DNA from 2 places in the Staphylococcus saprophyticus subsp. saprophyticus ATCC 15305 genome. Region 2 is predicted to be linked to the other one. Evidence: riboswitches for the same ligand, from Rfam matches in the RefSeq annotation. Region 2 holds a riboswitch; the other holds the start of a gene.

Region 1 (3,442 bases), 270 kb from region 2:
TTCACTTTTTCCAATGGAACCATTTTCGTTTTATATCTCACTTTATGATAAATGAAGAACGCCAAGAATACTGGAATTCCCATATAAGTGATAACAAACCTGTTAAGGTCAAAGTCACCTGTTTTAATAAAATCTACATCTTGTCCAATAATAACTAATACACACAAGATACCAGCAAATATAGGTCCAAATGGGAATAATTTCGCTTTATATTTCAATTTAGACTTATCATAATCTTGTTTATCAAATGCTTTTCTAAATCTATAATGACTCACAGCTATACCTACCCATGCGATGAAACCAGTCATACCACTCGCAGCTACGATATATTCATATGCATCACCACTCAAGTGTTGCAATATAAATATGCCTATAACTATGATTGCTGTAACGATTAAAGATACATAAGGAACACCGCTTTTATTTGTTTTACCAAATATAGGGTATGCCAGTTTATCTTTACTCATTGAATAAAGCATTCTAGTTGAAGCATACATACCTGAGTTACCTGCAGAAAGCACTGAAGTTAAAATGACTGCATTCATGAATGACGCAGCAAATGCTAAGCCTGCATTTTGGAATACTAATGTAAATGGTGAAGTAGAAATATCATCTCCGCCGCCCATTAACGCTGAACTATCGTAAGGTATTAGCATACCGATTACAAATATAGCAAGTATATAAAAGATTAATATTCTCCAAAATACTTGTTTAATTGCTTTTGGAACTGCGCGTTCTGGATTTTCAGATTCACCAGCAGTAATACCAATCAATTCTGTACCTTGGAATGAGAAACCTGCCACTAAGAACACACCTAAAATAGTAAGTAAACTACCTCCAAGACCGTCACCTAAAATAGGTCCACCGCCTTTAGTAAATGTATCAAAGCCTACAAATTCGCCTCCCATAATACCTAGAATCGTTAATAGACCAATTGCAATGAAAATAATTACAGTAACTACTTTAATTAACGCGAACCAATATTCACTTTCGCCATAAACTCGTACAGATAATGCATTAAGTCCAAAAATAATAATTAAAAAGAGACAACTCCAACTCCAAGCCGGAATACCAGATAACGGCGTCCAATATTGAATAACTTGCGCAGCTATTGTAACATCGGCAGCAACAGTAATTACCCAGTTAAACCAGTAGTTCCATCCCAATGCAAATCCTAATGAAGGATCTACAAAGCGTGTAGCATATGTACTAAACGATCCAGATACAGGTAAATACGTCGCCATCTCTCCTAATGAAGTCATAAGAAAGAAGACCATTGCTCCAATGATTGCATATGCTAAAAGCGCACCAAGTGCACCAGCATCGTGGATCGCACCACCGGAAGTCATGAATAGTCCTGTTCCAATACAACCCCCAATAGCAATCATGGAAATATGACGGTCTTTCAACCCTCTTTTAATCCCAGTGTTTTGATTTTCTTGATTTGCCATAGAAGCTCCCTTTCTTTAAATTTAGAGGCTAACTTTCTATATGATTAATCCAATACGTTTATAGTAAAACATTGTCATCTGTATTCAGTATATCCATTACACATGACTTCATATTTTCGTTCTATCCCGTTAATGTATTTTCAATAATCATTAAACCAAAACAAAATGGTTGCATACCCATTAGATATGCAACCATTTTAATAATAGCATTTATATAGGTAGCACATCACATATGTGACAGTCCAGTTTCTTTCGATAACTGTCCCAACCTGTATTGTAAATGGTCAATACAGGTTTCGGCATTTTCACCTTTCATGCATTCAACATATGCCCCATCTGGCTTCTGAATCATTACTCTTTAAAAACGCAACCTCTAACTCAAATTTAATTTTTTTATTACTCACTAAACTGTAATATACATGATTTTAACAATAGTTTCAAGACTATCTTTGTTTTTTCAATCTGATTTCATCAACTAAGTTCCAAATGAATTCATCTTTTTCAAGCGTTTCTTGATCTTGGGAACCATATTTTCTAACATTTACTTCTTTGTTTTCAACTTCTTTGTCACCAACGACTAGTTGATATGGGATTTTTTGCATTTGTGCTTCTCTAATTTTATAACCCATCTTTTCATTACGATCATCAATCTCTACACGTACACCTTGAGATTTTAGTTCATCTTGAATAAGTCTTGCATAATCATAATGTAAGTCAACATTAACTGGAATAATTTCTACTTGTTTTGGTGCTAACCAAGTTGGAAAGGCACCTTTAGTTTCTTCCGTTAAGAACGCTACGAAACGTTCCATAGTTGATACAACACCACGGTGAATAACTACGGGTCTATGCTGTTCGCCGTCATTACCTATATAAGTCAATTCAAATTTTTGTGGTAATAAGAAATCAAGTTGCGCTGTAGATAAAGTTTCTTCTTTTCCCATCGCTGTTTGAACTTGTACATCTAGTTTAGGACCGTAGAATGCCGCTTCACCGATGGCTTCTTCATAGTCTAATCCTAGTTCATCAACCGCTTCTTTTAACATACTTTCAGCTTTAATCCACATCTCATCGTCATCAAAGTATTTCTCTTTATCTTCTGGATCTCTATAACTTAAACGGAAGCTATAATTCTCAAAATTAAAGTCATTATAAACATCTATAATTAAATTAACTACGCGTTTAAACTCTTCTTTGATTTGATCTGGACGAACAAAAATATGCGCATCATTTAAAGTCATACCACGAACACGTTGCAATCCTGAAACCGCACCACTTGCTTCATAACGGTGCATTGTACCAAGTTCAGCAATTCTAATTGGTAGTTCACGATATGAATGCGGTTTATTAGCATAAATCATCATATGATGTGGACAGTTCATCGGTCTTAATACCATTTCTTCATATTCATCTAATTTCATTGTCGGGAACATATCTTCTTGATAATGATCCCAGTGTCCAGATGTTTTATATAAATCAACGTTTGCCATTACTGGTGTATAAACGTGATCGTAACCCATACTCACTTCTTTATCTACGATATAACGTTCAATTTCACGACGGATTGTTGCACCATTAGGCAACCATAGTGGTAAACCTGCGCCTACTAACGGATTATTAGAAAAGAGTTCTAACTCTTTACCAATTTTACGATGGTCACGTTCTTTTCTTTCTTCAAGCATTTGCAAATGGGCTTTTAAATCTTTTTTATCAAAGAAAGCTGTACCATAGATACGTTGCAACATTTTATTATTGCTATCGCCACGCCAATAAGCACCCGCAGTTGATAACAATTTGAATTCTTTAATTTTTGAAGTTGATGGTACATGGACCCCACGACATAAATCAGTAAATTCTCCTTGTGTATACAATGTCACATTTTCATCTTCTGGAATCGCATCAATTAATTCTTGTTTATACGGATCATCTGAGAAAAAAGCTTTTGCTTCATTACGTGACACAACTTTGCGCTCAATTGGATAATTTTCGTT
Region 2 (3,442 bases):
TATGACATCACATTTTTGAAAATAGACTTGTGTCACGTTTTTTCATTCCCCTACTTTAAAAAGAGGTATAGGCCGATTGCTTTAAAAAGCATTTTCACAATTATATAATCATAATTAATTAACTGTAGGAGGAATGTTTAAATGAAAAATTTAAATATGATTGACGGTCAAGTATTACCTCAAATTGGATTTGGTACATATAAGCTTAATGGTGCGCATGGTGCACACGCAATAACGAATGCATTAAATCAAGGATATCGCTTGTTAGATACAGCATATAATTATGAAAACGAAGGTACTGTGGGCAAAGCGATTGACAATAGTCATGTGACAAGAGATCAAGTTATCATTACTTCAAAATTACCAGGTCGTTATCAAGATTATGATGCAGCTATGGTTGCAATCCAAGAATCAATCTACCGTCTAGGTGTTGAGTATTTAGATTTATACTTAATCCACTGGCCTAATCCTAAACAAGGCAAGTATGTAGAAGCATGGCAAGCAATGATAGATGCACAAAAAGCTGGCTTGATAAAATCTATTGGTGTTTGTAATTTCTTACCAGAACATATTGAAACTTTAGAAAAAGAAACAGGCGTGTTGCCTGTAGTAAATCAAATTGAACTGCACCCCTATTTTAATCAGCAGGACATGATTGAATATCATAATCAAAAAGGCATCATTACACAAGCCTGGAGTCCTTTAGGTCGTGCATCTGAGGTGATTAAGGATAAAGATGTTGCTGTTATAGCAGAAAAATATAATAAAACAATCCCTCAAATCATTTTAAAATGGCATGTACAAAATGGTGTTGTCCCTATTCCTAAATCAACATCGATTGCGCGACAAATTCAAAATAAAGATATATTTGATTTTACTTTAGAACAACAAGATATTGATAAAATTAATAGTCTGACACAGCAAGATGGCCGACTAAAAGGTCAAGATCCGGCATCGTACGAGGAATTTTAAAAGAATCATCATTTTGTGTTTTAAAAAAGCAATACCTCGAAAAGATATCATTTTACACTCTTGAGGTAAAAAACACTCCTTAAATGTCATATTTTTCAGTAAATTTAAAAAATTAAAGAAAAGCGGTTTACAGTACATGTAAGCCTATGTATAATGTAAAACATAAACAAAATTTAATAAGGTTTTGATGAGGCGCATCAATCATTAGTAAAGATTAGAAGAATCTGACTGCTAGCAGCTAATTTTGAAAGGGTGAGATGCCGAAACGGTTATAATAGCAGCTTATAACATGTTGGACTTTATGGTTAAGAGCTAAGAGTCTGTCATTATTTTAAGATAATGGAGTGCATCACTTGTATATATAATATAGAACAGGTTCGCATTTCGGACTTGTTCTTTTTTTATATAACTGTGATTCTCCCCTATTCAACGAGGAGGATATGAATTTGGAAAGAAGTGTTTTGAAATTTGGTGGTTCTTCAGTTAGTGATTTTACTAAAATTAAAAATATAGCTGAGATGTTAAGTTTGAGAATTGCACAAGGAGAACAACTTATTGTCGTAGTAAGTGCTATGGGTAAAACGACCGATGAGTTAATGGCAAATGTATCTACATTAACCACTAGTCCAAAGGATCAAGAATTAGCGCTATTACTCACAACTGGTGAACAACAAACCGTTTCATACTTATCGATGGTTTTGAATGACATTGGCGTTCGAGCTAAAGCTATGACAGGTTATCAAGCTGGTATCAAAACGGTTGGGCACCATTTGAAAAGTCGTATAGCTGAAATTAATCCTGAAACATTTGAACAAGCATTTGAAGAAAATGACGTGCTTGTTGTGGCTGGTTTCCAAGGTATTAATGATGATTTAGAAGTAACGACTTTAGGACGTGGAGGTTCTGATACGACTGCTGTTGCATTAGCTGCGAGTAATCATACGCCTTGTGAAATTTATACAGATGTGGATGGTGTTTATGCTACAGATCCTCGCCTATATAAAGATGCGAAGCGACTCGATTATGTATCGTATGAAGAAATGATGGAAATGAGTGCTTTAGGTGCAGGCGTATTAGAAACAAGAAGTGTTGAATTAGCAAATAATTATAACATTCCCCTATATTTAGGTAGAACTTTATCAAATGTGAAAGGAACATGGATTATGCCACAAACAGAAATTTTAGAAAAGAAAGCCGTCACAGGCGTTGCATTAGATACACATATGATGCATGTTACAATTAGTTACCCCTTACCAGATAATAAATTACTCACAAAATTATTCAGTCAATTAGAAGATGGTTCTGTAAATGTAGATATGATATCTCAAATTGTTAATTTAGAAGGCTTACAAATGTCTTTTACAATTAAAGATACGGATGTTGCACAAATTTCATCTATACTGGAAACTTTAAAAGAAGACTTTAGTGCCTTGGACTTCAGAATTAATGAAGAATACGTTAAAATTTCTTTAATAGGTTCAGGTATGAGAGATATGTCTGGTGTAGCTTCAAAAGCATTTATTACTTTAATTGAAAATGATATCTCATTTTATCAAACGACAACATCGGAAATTAGTATTTCATGTGTCATCGATGCTGAAAACGGTGAACGTGCTGTACAGACTTTATATCAAGCTTTTGATATCTGAATTTTCAAAACTTTTTAAAATCAACTAATAAAAAATGGAGTGTTTTGTATATGACTAGATTAGCTATTGCAGGTGCAACAGGATTAGTAGGAAGAAAAATGTTAGAAACAGTAGATAGAAAAGGCATTGTCTTTGATGAATTAGTATTATTCTCTTCAGCGCGATCAGCGGGAGAACAAATTGAATTTCAAGGTAAAACATACACAGTACGTGAATTGACTGATGAAGCAGCTAGTGAACCTTTTGATTATGTATTAATGAGTGCGGGTGGTAGTACAAGTGAACATTATTCTCCTATTTTCGAACAAGCAGGAGCTATCGTGATTGACAACTCTAGTCAATGGAGAATGACTGAAGGTATTGATTTAATAGTACCAGAAGTGAATGAACCTAAATTAGATAGAAAAATCATTGCCAATCCAAACTGTTCTACGATTCAATCTGTCGTGCCACTTAAACCATTACAAGAAGCATTTGGATTAAAACGTGTTGCATATACAACTTATCAAGCAGTATCTGGTTCAGGAGTGAAAGGTAAACAAGATTTAGCTGAAGGAGCAAATGGTAAAGCGCCAGAGGCATACCCTCACTCTATTTATAATAATGTGTTACCACATATAGATACTTTTCTCGAAGATGGGTATACAAAAGAAGAACAAAAAATGATTGATGAAACACGTAAAATTTTACAAGATGATCATTTAAAAGTAACAGCTACTTGCGTCCGTGTACCTGTACAAGACAGTCATAGTGTACACATGAGTGTAACATTAGAAAAAGAAGCAACAGTTTCAGCCATTCAAGAGTTATTTGAAAAAGAT

Evidence for each region. A riboswitch is a leader RNA that binds a small molecule or an ion and turns the genes downstream of it on or off. The one in region 2 is predicted to bind lysine.
Region 1: it holds a riboswitch for lysine, as region 2 does, so the genes downstream of both, SSP_RS05545 (amino acid permease) here and SSP_RS06900 (aspartate kinase) in region 2, are expected to answer to the same signal.

The regions. Positions count from the first base shown of each region.
Region 1 covers NC_007350.1:1,129,448-1,132,889, reverse strand. The annotation lists gene SSP_RS05545 (amino acid permease) at 1-1,451, opposite strand, end outside; lysine riboswitch at 1,663-1,835, opposite strand; gene thrS (threonine--tRNA ligase) at 1,895-3,442, opposite strand, start outside.
Region 2 covers NC_007350.1:1,398,309-1,401,750, reverse strand. The annotation lists gene SSP_RS06905 (aldo/keto reductase) at 142-972, shown strand; lysine riboswitch at 1,152-1,330, shown strand; gene SSP_RS06900 (aspartate kinase) at 1,413-2,621, shown strand; gene SSP_RS06895 (aspartate-semialdehyde dehydrogenase) at 2,672-3,442, shown strand, end outside.